3 regions of the Buttiauxella agrestis genome follow, and region 2 is predicted to be linked to each of the others. Evidence: predicted binding sites of a transcription regulator. Region 2 holds the regulator's gene; each other region holds the start of a gene.
What was found. Region 2 encodes LexA, which represses DNA repair genes until DNA is damaged. Its sites were predicted from a motif close to TNCTGTATGTACATACAGNA; they were not measured.
Positions count from the first base shown of each region.

Region 1: the regulator LexA is predicted to act here: its motif matches at 2,785-2,804, upstream of sulA (SOS-induced cell division inhibitor SulA).
Region 3: the regulator LexA is predicted to act here: its motif matches at 3,528-3,547, upstream of DY231_RS14530 (DinI-like family protein).

Region 1 covers NZ_UIGI01000001.1:3,252,836-3,258,682, forward strand. Annotated here, with positions in the region: gene yccS (YccS family putative transporter) at 1-1,994, shown strand, start outside; gene DY231_RS15525 (TfoX/Sxy family DNA transformation protein) at 1,991-2,605, opposite strand; gene sulA (SOS-induced cell division inhibitor SulA) at 2,826-3,335, shown strand; gene ompA (porin OmpA) at 3,696-4,772, shown strand; gene matP (macrodomain Ter protein MatP) at 4,870-5,322, opposite strand; gene DY231_RS15545 (AAA family ATPase) at 5,498-5,847, shown strand, end outside.
Region 2 covers NZ_UIGI01000001.1:4,631,971-4,637,817, forward strand. Annotated here, with positions in the region: gene DY231_RS21895 (conjugal transfer protein TraF) at 1-282, opposite strand, end outside; gene DY231_RS21900 (cupin domain-containing protein) at 451-954, opposite strand; gene zur (zinc uptake transcriptional repressor Zur) at 1,064-1,579, shown strand; gene DY231_RS21910 (CsbD family protein) at 1,642-1,851, opposite strand; gene dinF (MATE family efflux transporter DinF) at 2,010-3,341, opposite strand; gene lexA (transcriptional repressor LexA) at 3,415-4,023, opposite strand; gene DY231_RS21925 (diacylglycerol kinase) at 4,132-4,500, opposite strand; gene plsB (glycerol-3-phosphate 1-O-acyltransferase PlsB) at 4,627-5,847, shown strand, end outside.
Region 3 covers NZ_UIGI01000001.1:3,047,061-3,052,907, reverse strand. Annotated here, with positions in the region: gene DY231_RS14555 (methylglyoxal synthase) at 1-456, shown strand, start outside; gene rluE (23S rRNA pseudouridine(2457) synthase RluE) at 451-1,083, opposite strand; gene icd (NADP-dependent isocitrate dehydrogenase) at 1,218-2,468, shown strand; gene DY231_RS14540 (hypothetical protein) at 2,620-2,847, shown strand; tRNA gene DY231_RS14535 (tRNA-Thr) at 3,003-3,078, shown strand; gene DY231_RS14530 (DinI-like family protein) at 3,268-3,510, opposite strand; gene DY231_RS14525 (MltF family protein) at 3,614-5,026, opposite strand; gene cspE (transcription antiterminator/RNA stability regulator CspE) at 5,431-5,640, shown strand.

The DNA.
Region 1 (5,847 bases), 1.4 Mb from region 2:
TGGTTGCCGCGGCCCTTGCCGATTTAGATGACCGGCTGGCCGGGCGCTTGCGAAACCTTCTGATAACCCTGGTCAGTTTCTTTATTGCTTCGGCTTCTGTGGAATTGCTGTACCCGTGGCCGCTGCTGTTTGGCATTGGATTAATGATTTCCACCAGCGGATTTATTCTGCTGGGCGGTTTAGGCCAGCGTTATGCCACCATCGCCTTTGGCGCGCTGCTCATTGCCATCTATACCATGTTGGGTATTTCTTTATACGACCACTGGTATCAACAACCGATTCTGCTGCTGGCAGGTGCAATCTGGTACAACTTTCTGACTCTGGCAGGCCATCTGATTTTCCCCATTCGCCCGCTGCAAGATAACCTGGCACGTTGTTATGAAAGCCTCGCTCGTTATCTGGAAGTTAAAGCTACGCTTTTTGACCCCGATATCGAAGAAGAAAGCCAGGCTCCGATGCTTGAGCTTGCCATGGCTAACAGCCAGTTGGTGACAACGTTAAATCAGACGAAAGGTTCATTATTGACGCGTTTGCGTGGCGATCGTGGTCAGCGCGGCACACGCCGCACACTGCACTACTATTTTGTCGCCCAGGATATTCACGAACGCGCAAGCTCATCACATATTCAATACCAGGCGCTGCGCGACAAATTCCGCTACAGCGATATTATGTTCCGCTTTCAACGCCTGCTATCCCTGCAATCTCAAGCCTGTTTGCAGCTCTCGCGCTCTGTTTTACTGCGGGTGAAATACCAACACGACCCACGCTTTGAGCGTGCATTTACGCATCTGGACGCTGCGATTGAAAGGCTGAAAACTGACCCAGCGCTGGCGAGCGAATTAAAAGCACTGGGTTATCTGGTGAGTAACTTGCGCGCAATTGACGCTCAACTGGCGACGATTGAGTCTGAGCAGGCGCTGGCAGCACCGGAAAATAATATCGAAAACCGCCTGCTTGATGACCGTTTGACCGGCTTTGGTGATATGTGGCAACGGTTGAAGCGCAATCTGACACCGGAGTCTGCTTTATTCCGCCATGCGGTACGCATGTCTGTGGTGCTGTGCGTCGGCTACGCGTTTATTCAGTTTACCGGGCTAAAACATGGTTACTGGATACTTCTGACCAGCCTGTTTGTTTGCCAGCCCAACTACAGTGCCACTCGTCGCCGCTTAGCGCTTCGTATAATTGGCACGTTAGTCGGCGTGGCAGTCGGTTTACCGGTTCTCTATTTTGTGCCGTCACTGGAAGGGCAACTGGTTTTAATTGTTATCACCGGCGTGCTGTTTTTTGCCTTCCGCAACGTGCAATACGCTCACGCCACTATGTTCATCACATTGCTGGTGTTGCTGTGTTTCAACCTGTTGGGTGAAGGTTTTGAAGTCGCCATGCCGCGAATTTTCGACACCCTTTTGGGATGTGGGATTGCATGGGCGGCGGTGAGTTTCATCTGGCCGGACTGGCGATTCCGTCGGCTGCCATTAGTGGTAGAACGGGCATTCAATGCCAATTGCCGCTATCTGGATGCCATTCTCGAGCAATATCATCAAGGTCGTGATAACCGACTGGAGTATCGTATTGCGCGCCGGGATGCACACAACAAGGATGCGGAGCTGGCATCTGTGGTATCGAATATGTCCTCAGAGCCAAGAGTCACGCCGGAAGCACGGGAAACGGCATTCCGCTTATTGTGCCTCAATCATACATTTAACAGTTATATCTCGGCGTTGGGCGCACACCGCGAAATGCTGACCAATGAAGATATTTTGTTGCTGCTTGATGATGCCGTTTGTTACGTCGATGATGCCCTGCATCATCTGCCTGCCGATGAAGAACGCGTTCAAAAAGCCTTACAGGGACTGTCAGAGCGGATAACTTCACTGGAGCCGCAACCAGAGACCAAAGAGCCATTAGTCCTTCAGCAAATTGGCCTGTTGGTTGCACTTTTACCAGAAATCTCGCGCCTCCAGCAGCTTGTCACGCAGCAGTACGATTAACCCGCATGCCGTTGTTCGTATAGCTGCCCCCACTCAACTAACTCCTGGCGCGTCGTCGCCGGGAGTGCTGCTTCATGAATACCGCAAATCGCCCCTGCCAGCGCCAGTAAGACTCTGACTCCCAGCTCCTTATTCACGCTCCTCAACTTTATCCATGACCGCTTTGCACCGTAAGCATGCAGCGTTCTGACATCCGCAATACCGGCTTCCCACAGCATCATCTCCAGACTGTGGGTTAAATTCGGGAGATCTTTGAGTCGTTGCTGAGATTTATGGCGGGATTTTTCACGACGGGCGCTAAATAGTGCATCCGTTGATAGTTTTAATAGCGTTTCTTGATCGTTCCATAACCCTTCATCAACACGGAAGTAGTTAAGTTCAATCGTCCGCCCACGTTTGTTATAGAGCAATGGCGCTGCCGCCCTCTTGACAAAATAAACCTCGGTCTGCTCACACGCTCTTAAGTAAAGTTCCCCTTCAGAAACCATGGCAAACACGACATTATCGACCGTCAGACTATAGCCTCCAAACAATGAGCGATGGCTGATATCCCCTAGCGGGGATAAGCATTCTTTCGATTGATGAATCCTTGTATAAGATCGCTTTTTCATGAATATATCCTTAAATATCATGCTATAACACATCACTACGGCTTGTTACTGTTTCCAGTAACACGAAAATAGGTAACCTCATGACAGACGGCAATCACATTTTCGCATTCCGCAGATTTACGTGATGAAATTGCGATATGCTTTCCGAAATTTAGATTGATCTTTGGCCTGACAGGCATTACTGTATATTCATACAGTAACCCATCAGGCGGGATTAACTATGCAATCACATAACGTTCTAACTCACGTTGCCCCTCTTTCTTCTTCTGCGTCTTCTTTGACTCAGTCATCAGCAGGTAACAATACTAAAGGGTTGATAAGTGAAGTGATCTATAGCGAAGATCAGCCATGGGTTACGCAACTGGTTCTGTTGCCCCTGCTCCAGCAACTGGGTCAGCAGTCACGTTGGCAGCTTTGGCTAACGCCACAGCAAAAATTGAGTCGTCAATGGGTTAAATCGGCAGGTCTGCCACTTACAAAAGTCATGCAGGTGAGCCAGTTAGATCCACTTTTCACCGTAGATGCTATGGTAAAAGCATTGCAGACTGGAAATTACAGCGTGGTCATCGGTTGGTTGCCTAAAGAATTAACAGATGAAGAACATTTGCAGCTGTCATCCGCAGCAGAAATGGGCAATGCAATCGGCTTCATAATGCGTCCGATGCACACCTCCAAAACAGGGTGTCGACCACGAACTGGCCTAAAAATTCATTCTAGTTTGTATCATTAAGTAAATTTAAGAGAAATCCTGGAACTTTTCTTCAGCTCCTGACAAATCTTTGTGATTCATAGTGGAACCGCGTCTCAAGCCGCTTGTAGCGGCATTCTCCAGAAATCTTTGAGTATAAAATCTGCGCGAAGTTGTTAGAAAATGTGTACACAAGTCGTTTTTTTTCATATGCCTGACGGACATCACACTTGTAAGTTTTCAACTACGTTGTAGACTTTAGCTCGCCAGGGTTGCTCTTCCATAACACCGATTGATCGGTAGAGTAACAAGTGAGCATAAACTCGGGCGAAGGATTTAACCCTGGGCTTTAGAGCGATTTTAAAGCTCATGGCCTTTTTGGATGATAATGAGGCGCAAAAAATGAAAAAGACAGCTATCGCGATTGCAGTGGCACTGGCTGGCTTCGCTACCGTAGCGCAGGCCGCACCGAAAGATAACACCTGGTATGCAGGTGGTAAGTTGGGTTGGTCCCAGTTCCATGACACCGGTTTCTACGGAAACGGCTATCAGAACAACAATGGCTCAACTCACAACAGCCAACTGGGTGCTGGTGCGTTCGGTGGTTACCAGGTTAACCCGTACGTTGGTCTTGAAATGGGTTATGACTGGTTGGGCCGTATGGCTTACACCGGCAGCGTGAATAACGGTGCTTTCAAAGCGCAAGGCGTTCAACTGGCTGCTAAACTGAGCTACCCAATCACTGACGAACTGGATATCTACACTCGTCTGGGTGGTATGGTATGGCGTGCAGACTCTAAAGGTAACTACAACACTGGTGCTGGTACGACTCGCCTGAGCGACCACGATACTGGTGTTTCTCCACTGGCAGCTGTTGGTGTTGAATACGCAATCACTCGTGATATCGCAACTCGTCTGGATTACCAGTGGGTTAGCAACATCGGTGACGCACAAACAGTTGGTACTCGTCCAGACAACGGCATGCTGAGCCTGGGTGTTTCTTACCGTTTCGGTCAGTACGATGCAGCTCCAGTTGTAGCTCCAGCTCCAGCTCCAGCTCCAGAAGTACAGACCAAGCACTTCACCCTGAAGTCTGACGTTCTGTTCAACTTCAACAAAGCAACTCTGAAGCCAGAAGGTCAGCAAGCTCTGGATCAGCTGTATACTCAGCTGAGCAACCTTGATCCGAAAGATGGTTCAGTAGTTGTTCTGGGCTTCACAGACCGTATCGGTTCTGATGAATACAACCAGAAACTGTCTGACAAACGTGCACAGTCTGTTGTTGATTACCTGATCTCTAAAGGTATCCCAGCTAACAAGATCTCCCCACGCGGTATGGGCGAATCTAACCCAGTTACTGGCAACACCTGTGATAACGTAGCTCCTAAAGCTAAACTGATTGATTGCCTGGCTCCAGATCGTCGCGTTGAGATCGAAGTTAAAGGTATCAAAGACGTTGTAACTCAGCCTGCGGCATAAGTTACCGTTATAAAAAAACCCCGCTTCGGCGGGGTTTTTTGTTTCTGAATTCTAAGTAATCAGGAAATAGAGAAATACAGCGTCACGACAACTGCGCTTACTCTTTGCCCAGCAATGCCTGCAGATCTTGTTTAAGCGATGACATCTGATTGGCGTATTGTTCTTTACGCTCCGCATCTTCAATCAACTGCACAATCGTTTCCGAGAGCGTGCCCCCTCTTCGATGAGCAAGCCCTGCTAAACGCTGCCAGACCAGGTATTCCAGATCGATAGATTTTTTACGCGTATGCTGATGCTCAGCATTAAAGTGCCGTTTACGACGCGCACGGATGGTTTGCTTCATGCGGTTGTGAAGTTCTGGATTCATATGCTGCTCTATCCAGCTCAACACACGCACCGGTTCATTTTCTAAGCGTAACAACTCATCAACAGCTTCTTTCGCTGCACTCGCCTCGATATAACGTGTGATTAGCTCGCCTTCGCGGTGTTTTTTAACCAGATACTTCCACTTCCAGCCGCTCTCGAGATTTTCCAACTGTTGATATTTCATTGTTGTCTCAGTGTGACCGTGTAACTCACTTCAGAATAACAGTTTTTTTTATTTTCGCTTACCTGAAAAATGAAAGCTGTGAGCTAAGTAAACTTGCCGCTCTGCATAAACCGTGTGCTGCCCTGGCTATTCTTGTATAATCGCGCCTTTGACATCTAATTAATAAATAGCGACTTTGACGACTAATCGACTTGAATGGCGTGCTCTTGTACCTGATACCGAAAGCTATCAGGAAATCTTTGCACAGCCTTATGATTCCGAAACTGCCCCTTTCTCCGCTGTGCAACCTCGTCTGTCTTATGGACTGGTACAGCTAAGCCAACCGGTAGCCTCGGCCGATCTGATGCTGGTAAAAGCCGCTGAAGAAGCCGAGTACCTTAATCTCATTGCCGCAGCAGCACGTGAATGCTGGTCGCAGGAAAACGCTCTGACAGGCGGACATTACCTGATTGAAGGTTCGCGCATCACGCTACGCCCTGCCGAAACAGCTGAAGACAATTTTGCAGGCCAGTCTGAAGTTGTTGC
Region 2 (5,847 bases):
ATCGACCTTATCGCTAATTTCATCAATCTGATCCTGCAGATTATCTTTATCAGTAATTTGCCCGCTGACCGCCGGCAGAATTACCGTCACCGTGTCATCCTCCTTTGCCTTTGCCAGCAAGGCGGGGTTGGTGAGTACACCACTGCCATAACTTGCGGAGGCAACACCTGTGCCCCCCATTGCATCACTACGTGCTTCAGCCCAGGTGCCAGCCGCGAAGACCGGATTTGCCACAAATAAAGATGCAGCGCTAAGCGCCACCAAACTTTTAATTTTTTTCATTCACCGCTCGTCTGTTGATCAGTTGTAATAACTAGCCCCCGCCAGTTATGACTGAACGCAGGCAGACTATTGCTGTGAATAAAAAGTTAAAAAGTGAGCTGTTTCGCCCATAGAAATCCTGTTTCTATCCATCAGGATTATCGGTTCAAAATTCCTTTGCAGACTTATTTATAGTTTACCGTTCGTTTTTCGGGAAGGCAGACCATCATGCTGACCAAAGAATTGCGGCGGATGGTCAATCCAGCGATCTTTACGTTGTGCTGCGTAAGAGGGGTTTAAGGGGTAGTAAATTCTGTTTTCCGCTTTATTGGCTTCGCCGACAATCAGCAACCGAACTTCATGTTCGGTGTTATTAATAAAAGTATGGCAAACGCCTGTCCCTGCCGGGAAACCGACACTATCACCTGGTTCCAGCGCATAGAGGTGCCCGTTAATCCACACTTGTGGATGCCCTTCCAGGACATAAGCAAACTCTTCTTCACTGCTTTCGGCATGGGGATAAGAAGTCCGGCGGCCGGGTAGCAGGCGTTCGTGATGAATCCCCAGGCGTGTTAAACCTAGTTTGCGAGCCAGCGGCGCGCCAATGGAAAATAATTCAGTGCTATCGGGATAGGTTGAATCATCTTCACCTTCCAGTTCTTTCCAGTGGCGAATGCAATCAGGTTTATTCATAACAAACTCCGGGATAGTCATCTCAAAAGGATGTGACCAGAATGGCGCACCATTCGGCGTTTTTTGCGCATTGTGGTAAAGTGTAGGGCTAATCTACAGGGGAATGCTGATGGACATCACGACTTCACAAAACGTGTTAGCGCAGGCTGAAAAACTATGCGAGCAGCGTAATGTGCGCCTGACGCCACAACGCCTTGAAGTGCTGCGTTTGCTGACACAGCAGGCAGGTGCAATCAGCGCTTATGACTTGCTGGATTTACTGCGTGCCAGCGAACCGCAAGCTAAACCCCCGACGGTGTATCGTGCGCTCGATTTTCTTCTCGAACAAGGTTTTGTACACCGTGTAGAGTCAACCAACAGCTATGTTTTATGCCATCTTTTTGATCAACCGACTCACTCATCAGCCATGTTTATCTGCGACCGATGTGGCGCGGTGAAAGAACAGGGTGCGGAAGGCGTAGAAGATATTATGCAGCAATTAGCAGCCCAATCAGGCTTTGCTCTGCATCATAATGTTATTGAGGCGCATGGATTGTGCAGTGCTTGTGCGGAGGTTGAAGCGTGTAGCCACCCGGAAGCGTGTGGGCATGACCATTCGATTCAGTCAAAGAAGAAGTCGCGTTAGGGTATTTGGTACGTCCGTGTACCTGGGCAGGGCTGAGAGTTAACACATCTGAGGGAAACTAATTACCAACGGTATTTGTTGCGAGTTTCCCAATCAACGACCTCTTCCTCTGCCTTATCCTTTTCATATCCATAACGTTCCTGGATTTTGCCGACAAGCTGATCGCGTTTCCCTTCAATGACGGTCATATCATCGTCAGTCAGTTTGCCCCATTTCTCTTTTACTGTGCCTTTGAACTGTTTCCAGTTACCGCCGATTTCGTCTTTATTCATAATAATATCCTCATCGTTCGGTGAAAAATTACTAACAAAAAATTACCATCGTCCGGGTGCTTCCGTTTGGCTGACACCCTGTTTCTGCTGGACGTGGAAATAATTGTAGTCAAGGATATGGCGGTATGGGGAAAACTAAGAATGTTTAACCTAACGGCTTAATTTTGAACATTGTTAAACCAGGTGTTTTTCTGCCAGTGGCGACGCCATATCCAGCCCAGCGACAAACCTCGTAACGCAAGGAATACAGCCAGCGAAAGCCACAGCCCGTGGTTGCCTAAATACGGTACGGTAAACATCGACAGGCCAAAGCCCAACGCCGCGACAGCCATGCTATTGCGCATTTCAGTCCCTCGAGTTGCACCAATAAACATGCCATCAAGCAAATAGCACCACACGCCGACAACGGGTAAAATTATCTGCCAATACAAATAGATATCCGCTTGCCGTTGCAGCTCAGCAATTGACGTCAAAAGGGAAACAATTTGCTCACCCAACAAGGCATAAACGGCGGCGAATGCCAGCGCGACTAAACCTGCCTGGCGACATGCAGCCCCCCAGACTTCGAGTAATTGCCCCCGATTTCTGGCCCCATAAGCCTGCCCGGAATGCGCCTCAACGGCATAGGCAAAACCATCGAGCGCGTAAGCGGTGAAGGTCAGCAACGTCATTAGTACCGCATTCACCGCGACGATTTCACTGCCCAAACGCGCGCCAAAGATGGTCACGGAGGCAAAGCAAATCTGTAATAACAGCGAGCGGAGCATGATGTCACGGTTAAGCGCCAACAAGCGCCGAACATTACCGCGCCAAGCCTGTTTGAGTATTTCACCACTGATTCCACGCAGGCCCATGACCTTTTTCACCATGAGCAAGCCGATGATAAATGTGGCGTATTCAGCCGTGACGGTAGCGAGTGCAGCCCCCTGAACATTCATATGCAGCCCCATCACCAGCCACACGTCGAGCACAATATTCAGAACGTTACCGACCACTAACAAGATAACCGGCGCGCGTGCGTATTGAACGCCCAGCAACCAGCCGAGCAAGACCAAATTAGCCAGGGAAGCCGGGGCGCTTAGCCAACGAATCTCAAGAAAACGTCGCGCTTGATAGAGCACATCCTGATTACCACCGACAATACGCAGAGCCAGTGAGATTAGCGGTTCGCGCAGCAAGACAATGGCAATACCCGCTCCGAGTGCCAGCAATAAAGGCTGAACCAGTGCGCGAGCTAAAGCGGAGGGGTTGTTTGCACCAAAGGCCTGGGCGGTTAAGCCGGTGGTACTCATGCGCAGAAACAGCAATAACATAAACAGGAAGCTGGTTGCTGTCGCACCAATGGCAACGCCGCCCAAATAAACAGGACTATCCAGATGACCAATAACGGCGGTATCGACAAGGCCAAGCAGCGGGACGGTAATGTTGGAGAAAATCATGGGTAAAGCGAGGCGCCAGAGCGCACGATCCGCTGTGGAGAATAATTGCATGACCTCTCCTGAAGGAGATCAAAGAGAATTAAGACAGTGATGCGCACTTAAATGCGCATCACCTAAAGAGATTTTACAGCCAGTCACCGTTGCGAATTACGCCAACAGCCAGCCCTTCAATCGAGAAGTTATGCTCGCGCAGGTCAACCACTATCGGCTCGAATTCGCTGTTTTCTGGCAGCAGGTGAACGGTATTCCCCTGCTGTTTCAAACGTTTAACTGTCACTTCATCATCAATGCGCGCCACCACAACCTGGCCGTTACGCACATCCTGAGTTTTATGCACCGCCAGTAAATCACCGTCCATAATACCGATGTCTTTCATAGACATCCCACTGACGCGCAGCAGGAAGTCGGCATTCGGTTTGAACAGTGAAGGATCTACCTGGTAATGGCCTTCGATATGCTGCTGCGCAAGGAGTGGTTCACCCGCAGCGACGCGCCCAACCAGCGGGATGCCGGTGATCTCTTCCACCAGCAAGCGAATGCCACGCGAAGCGCCGGAAACAATCTCAATCACGCCTTTACGGGCGAGAGCTTTTAAATGTTCTTCAGCAGCGTTCGGTGAACGGAACCCCAGACGTTGAGCAATCTCGGCACGTGTCGGTGGCATGCCGGTCTGGCTGATATGATCCCGAATAAGATCAAACACCTCTTGCTGCCTGGTAGTTAACGCTTTCATTCCGCCCCCTGGGTGTTTATACAGTTATGCTGTGAGTATATACAGTTAAAGGCGAATTTGGAACCACAAATTAAGCAAAAAACCAGGCACTTAACTATTCTGGAAAGACTATCGCAAATGCTGCCAAAGCAGCGTGACCCAGGTAATTACTGCAAGGATAATGGCGATTAATACAGCGGCTGAGCCCATATCTTTCGCTCGCCCGGAAAGCTCGTGATAGTCAGTACCAACACGGTCAACGAGGGCCTCAATAGCGCTATTGAGGATTTCGACAATCATCACCAGCACGACTGAACCAATCAGTAAAATACGGGTAATAGGGTCAACATCTAACCAGCAGGCAATAGCGATGGCGATGACAGCCGAAACGCCCTCCTGGCGGAAAGCAGCTTCGTTGATCCAGGCCGCTTTTAGCCCTTTCCATGAATAGCCTGCAGCTTTGATAATACGGGTAAGTCCAGTGGTACTACTCGCCATTTTGGGCAACCTTTTCAAATTATTTGCATCAATGCTTGTCAAAATTATAACGCCACAGAAATCTGGGTCAGATTCTGATATTCTTGCGGCGAATTTGCATCATTAACCTGAGGCTTTACATCGTTTATGTCAGGCTGGCCAAGAATCTACTACAAATTACTTAATTTACCATTAGGCGTTCTGGTAAAGAGCAAGTCTATTCCGGCAGATCCACAAGCCGAACTGGGCTTAGATCCCACACGTCCAATAATGTACGTGCTGCCCTATAACTCAAAGGCGGACTTATTAACCCTGCGCGCTCAATGCCTCGCGCATAACTTGCCCGACCCTCTCGAGCCGTTAGAAATCGACGGAGCGGTGCTGCCGCGCTATGTCTTTATCCATGGCGGGCCGCGTGTATTCACTTATTACACGCCAAAAGAAGAGTCGATCAAGCTGTTCCATGATTACCTCGATTTGCACCGTAGCAATCCAAATCTGGATGTGCAGATGGTGCCTGTTTCGGTCATGTTTGGCCGTTCACCGGGGCGCGAAAAAGGCGAAGTGAATCCGCCATTAAGAATGCTCAACGGCATTCAGAAATTCTTCGCCGTCTCCTGGCTTGGCCGCGACAGCTTTGTGCGTTTTTCTGCACCGGTTTCGCTGCGCCAGATGGCAACCGATCACGGTACAGATAAAAAAATCGCTCAGAAACTGGCGCGAGTGGCACGTATGCACTTCGCACGTCAGCGCCTGGCGACTGTCGGGCCGCGTCTGCCGGTACGCCAGGATCTGTTTAACAAACTTCTGGCATCAAAAGCTATCGCCCGCGCGGTAGAAGACGAAGCGCGTAGCAAGAAAATCTCCCATGAAAAGGCGCAGCAAAATGCTGTCGCGCTGATGGAAGAAATTGCGGCCAACTTCTCTTATGAAGCCGTTCGTTTGACCGACCGCGTGTTAGGTCTGACGTGGAACCGTTTGTACCAGGGCATTAACGTTCACAACGCTGAGCGTGTGCGCCAACTGGCTCATGACGGCCACGAGATTGTCTATGTGCCCTGCCACCGCAGCCACATGGACTACATGCTGCTGTCTTACGTGCTTTATCACCAGGGGTTAGTTCCTCCGCACATCGCGGCGGGTATCAACCTGAATTTCTGGCCAGCAGGCCCGATTTTCCGTCGCCTGGGCGCGTTCTTTATTCGCCGTACCTTTAAAGGCAGCAAACTCTATTCCACCGTGTTCCGTGAATATCTTGGCGAGCTGTTTAGCCGTGGCTATTCCGTTGAATACTTTGTGGAAGGTGGGCGTTCCCGTACCGGGCGTTTGCTTGACCCGAAAACCGGCACGCTGTCGATGACCATTCAG
Region 3 (5,847 bases), 1.6 Mb from region 2:
GCTTTAGTGGCTCACGATCCTTGTAAACCCGACCTGCTGAACTGGGCGATTGATAACCAGACAACACTCAGCAACCACATTATTTACGCAACCGGCACTACCGGAAATCTCTTGCAGGCTCATACCCGTTTATCTGTACTGGCTTTGATGAGTGGCTCGATAGGTGGCGATCAACAGCTAGGGTATTTGATTGCGTCAGGTCAGATTGATGTGCTGGTTTTCTTCTGGGATCCGCTTAGTGCGGTGCCACATCACTCCGATGTAAAAGCCCTGATGCGGCTGGCAACGGCATGGAACATCCCTATTGCCAGCAACGCTTGTAGCGCCAATTTCTTGATTAACTCTTCTCTATTTGAGCAAGCGCTGGAAATCACCGTGCCTGATAGTGACGCGTTCCTCAGCAGTCGCGTTTCACACGTCACACAACACGGCGTCAATACTCAGAACCTTTTATAAGGTCTCAATCGGGATTTCGCGCCATTCGCCCGGTGCCAAATCGCTCAGTTCCAGTGTCCCCATTGCATAACGAATCAGGCGTAGAGTTGGATAACCCACATGCGCCGTCATACGCCTTACCTGGCGGTTACGCCCTTCGTACAAGGTGATTTTCAACCAGCTGGTAGGAATCGCCTTGCGTTCACGAATCGGCGGGTTACGCGCCCAAATCCATGCAGGCTCGTCAACCAGTTCAGCTCCTGCGGGCAGAGTAGGGCCATCGTTTAGGGTGACGCCGCTACGCAGAGATTCCAGCGCTTCTGCTGTTACTGCACCTTCAACCTGCACAAAATAGACTTTCCCGGTACGTTTGCCCGGTTGGGTGAGTAGCGCCTGTAAAGCGCCGTCATTGGTTAACACCAGCAGGCCTTCGCTGTCGCGATCCAGACGGCCCGCCGCGTAAATTCCTTGTAACGGTATGTAATCTTTCAGCGTGCTGCGGCCAGATTCGTCGGTGAACTGCGGTAGCACATCGTAGGGTTTATTGAAGATAACCAGCCGCTTCGGTCCGTCCGGGCGCTTTTTTTTGGCAGGGCGTCGTGTGCTGAATCGTTCAACTTGGTGATTTCTAAAAGAAGTTTTATTCATAGTGTTTTCAGACGTTAGGTATTAACGCATTATAACGGAAATCACCAGTGATTGGCGCGGGCCTGATATTCAAGTAGTATTGACACGCACATTACAAATCATTAACAAAAAGAATCGCTCGAAGGAGAAGGTTAATGGAAAGCAAAGTAGTTGTTCCGGCGGAAGGTAAAAAGATCACCCTGCAAGATGGCAAACTGAATGTTCCTCACAACCCAATCATTCCTTTCATTGAAGGTGATGGTATCGGTGTGGACGTGACGCCAGCTATGATCAAAGTGGTTGATGCCGCCGTGCAGAAGGCCTACAAAGGCGAGCGGAAAATTTCCTGGATGGAAATCTATACCGGCGAAAAATCTACCCAACTTTATGGCCAGGATGTCTGGCTGCCAGAAGAAACTCTGGACCTGATTCGTGATTACCGCGTGGCAATTAAAGGCCCACTGACCACTCCAGTTGGCGGCGGTATTCGTTCCCTGAACGTTGCGCTGCGTCAGCAGCTTGACCTGTACGTGTGCCTGCGTCCGGTGCGTTACTACCAGGGCACGCCAAGCCCGGTTAAACACCCAGAACTGACCAACATGGTTATCTTCCGTGAAAACTCAGAAGATATTTATGCGGGCATCGAGTGGAAGGCTGACAGCGCTGAAGCTGAAAAAGTCATCAAATTCCTGCGTGATGAAATGGGCGTGACGAAAATTCGCTTCCCTGAACATTGCGGTATCGGCATCAAGCCGTGCTCTGAAGAAGGCACCAAACGCCTGGTTCGTGCAGCCATCGAATACGCAATCACTAACGACCGTGATTCCGTGACCCTGGTACACAAAGGCAACATCATGAAATTCACCGAAGGTGCTTTCAAAGACTGGGGCTATCAATTAGCGCGTGAAGAGTTCGGCGGCGAGCTGATCGATGGCGGCCCATGGGTGAAACTGAAGAACCCTAACACCGGCAAAGAGATTATCGTTAAAGACGTGATTGCTGATGCATTCCTGCAACAGATCCTGCTGCGTCCTGCTGAATACGATGTTATTGCTTGTATGAACCTGAACGGTGACTACATCTCCGACGCGCTGGCAGCTCAGGTTGGCGGTATCGGTATCGCACCAGGCGCTAACATCGGTGACGAATGTGCACTGTTCGAAGCCACCCACGGCACCGCACCAAAATATGCAGGCCAGGATAAAGTGAACCCAGGTTCTATTATTCTGTCTGCTGAAATGATGTTGCGTCATATGGAATGGTTCGAAGCGGCTGACTTAATTGTTAAAGGTATGGAAGGCGCGATTAACGCGAAAACCGTAACTTACGATTTCGAACGCCTGATGGAAGGCGCTAAGTTGCTGAAATGTTCAGAGTTTGGCGACGCAATGATCGAACATATGTAATTAGCGAACTCGCTAATGATAAAAGGGGAGCCAATGGCTCCCCTTTTTTTATTGTTTTTCTGAAATCGTGAGCTATTACCCTTTACCAAAACTCTGGACGTGATTAATAGATGAATCGACCGAATTCAGGTTCAATCAAAGAGGATGTGGTATGGAAAATTATTCCAACAAAAGTGGTGATTCACAGGTTGTCAGTTTCCAGATTGATGCAAACTCGATGAAAGTCCGGTTCAAGAATAATCACGTGTATCTGTACGATATCCGCCACCCAGGGCCAGAACATCTGGAAAAAATGAAAGAACTGGCGCGTGCCGGATGGGGCTTGAACACTTATATAGAAAGCGAAGTCAAAAACGATTTCTCATCAAAAGTGTTTTAAATCGCAGTAACCGGTTTATAAGAAGTGCAATTTTTACGCAAAATACAGATTTTTCGCGCGTGACTGGTTGATTTTATAACAATAAGTTGAATTTTTAAGCGAACAGTTCGCAAGGAATTGCATCGTAGATCGAGTTTATGTACTATGCATTCCACGCCGACTTAGCTCAGTAGGTAGAGCAACTGACTTGTAATCAGTAGGTCACCAGTTCGATTCCGGTAGTCGGCACCATATTGAAGAAAACCACCTTTCAGGTGGTTTTTTTTTCGTCTGTATGAAATCAAATTTAAGGAAGGCTAGCTTTCGGTAGCACTTCCTCAGTCGTGTGTTAAATCCAACCCTGCTGGCTCGCAAGCCAGACCAGTATGGCGACGACAATTAAAACTACGGTTGTTTTTCTCATTGTTGTGCGACCTGTTGTTAGTCTTCGCAAACCAGCCAGAAATCCGCTTCATCAAACATCTCTTCAACCAGGCGGTTGATTTTCTCTTTCTCATTTTTCGTGCAATCACTGTGAACCGCATTCATCTGCATGGGTTTCACTCTGACGTCAGCATCTGGAAAAATGGTCTGAACTCTTCGGGTAAGCTCGGCAAGGATTTTTTCATTTGCACCGGGAAGACCCGCTACATTTCGTTTGTCGTAAACCAGTTCCACGAACATTGATACGTCTCTTTTAAGGCTGTGTTTATATACAGTAATAAATCTCGACATTCAAGGCAAGTGATGTTATTGAAAAAGAATGCTGAAGCTATCACAGGCAGAGCTATTCTGCGGTACTGGCGGCAACAGGCAACTCTGCTTTCCGCGCTTTTATTTGTTCCATGATGAGCTGATAAGCAACGTAATACTTAAAGATGTTGCTCACGTATTGCACCGTTTCATTACCTATACGCAGCTGCGCAATTCTTTCAACATTGTTAAACCAGATATTAGGGTCAAGGCCACTTTTGGCTGCTTCTTTACGTAATCGGGAAATTTTAGCCGGTCCTGCATTATAAGACGCGAAAGTGAATAGCATTTTGTTCATGTCACTCATGGGTTCATCCGCAAAATAACGGTCGCGCATGAAGCGGATGTATTTCACTCCTGCATTAATGTTCGGGTCGATTAAACTGATATCGCCTACCTTTAACTCTTTACCGGTGGTCGGGAGAACCTGCATCACGCCAATTGCACCGCTTTTGCTTCGCACAGACTGATCGAGACGTGACTCCTGGTAGCCTTGAGCCGCCATTAGTAGCCAGTCGACATTATATTGCGCACCATATTTGCGAAATATTTCAGTGACCTGATTAAATTTATTTATCTCATCTTCCGAACGCGCATCTTTTACCCACTTCGTATTGCGCAAATATTTATAAACCTGTTGATTCCCGAATGAAGTGCCGATTTTGTGGCTAGCCGTGAATTTATCGAGCTGGGCCTTAAGCAAAGGGGAGTTTTTGCGCATAGCAAGGGCGATAGAACCGTCATCCCGCAGCGTAATATTTTCGTAAACCACAATGTTGGGGTAAATCTGTTTCCACAAGATTGCCAGATATCTGTCCACCACGGTGTAGTCGGCGAGGTTCGCATTGACCATTTCCAGAATATCTTCGGGTTCAAAATTGCCGGGGGCTTTGATCACTATCGCGGGTGGAAGTTGTTTCTCGGTCAGGCTTTTATTAAGTGTATCAATACTCGAAATGTAGCTGGTAGAAGGGTTAACAAACAGAGATTTACCCGACAGAGATTCTGCGGTTGTGAGTTCGGGAGCCTTGCCGCTGGCAATCACTACTTCACGGACATTTTTAGCTAAGGGATCGCTGAAATCGACTAACTTTTCACGTTCTGGAGTCATCGTTAAATTGGCAGCAATGACATCGCCACGGCCAGCAATTAGCTGTGGGATGAGCTGATCACGTGCGGTTGGAATAAAAAGGAGATGTGTTTTTTTTGAGGGTTTAAGGCCTTTATTGATTTGTTTGTCAAACTGTTGCATCAACTCAACCATGATGCCGCGCTGCGTACCCCGGTTGTCAATAAAGTAGAAAGTTTTGCTGTAAGGGATTAAAACGCGTATCACGCGCCGCTCTTTCATCACATCATAATCACCCAGGACGGTGTTAACCTGGGTATCGAATTTCAACGGCTGTTCGTCGGTGGCTGCATGCGTCATCGGCAAAAACGTAGACATCAAGAGAAGTACCAACAACAAACGGGCCATCGCGACACCATCTACACATTCATCCGGCTACCGTTTAACTATAGCTCGCACACAGATGCTTTGATTAAAAAACACACACCCATATTCGAGGTTGAGGTTGTGCGGAAGGGAGCAGGGCGGCAAAGCTTGATGAGAAAATTATTATTTGAAAATAATTCTTGCTTCCAAAGCGCAGGCATGAGTAAATGCGTCATCGGTTTGGAAGACAGACCTTATGAAAGCAGTTTTAGTAAAGCAGTCCTCAGTTCAAGCGCTATCAAGTCATCAGATACCCTTCTTCGTGAGTCTCCTCCTAAGTGCCTAAATAAGAAACGTTCTGCAATACAGACCACGTTCGCCATATTAAATGGCTGTAAAATAATGAGGAAGTATCTATGTCTAAAATGACTGGTTTAGTAAAATGGTTTAACCCAGAAAAAGGTTTCGGTTTCATCACTCCTGACAATGGTAGCAAAGATGTGTTCGTTCACTTCTCTGCCATTCAGAGCAATGATTTCAAAACTCTGGACGAAGGCCAGAAAGTTGAGTTCTCTGTTGAGAACGGCGCTAAAGGTCCATCAGCAACTAACGTTGTTGCTCTGTAAGACTGCTAACGCATACTGAGACTTACGCATGCGAAGACGGTGAATAACCCGAGCCGTTAAGTCAAAGTGAATAAACCCGCCATTGTGCGGGTTTTTTGTTATTTAAAATCCGCTAATACCCATCTTTTATACCTTTAAATCAAACACATACCCTTGCTGTGGTTATGCCCGCTATTTACATTAAATCACGATACACCGTCTGTAGGT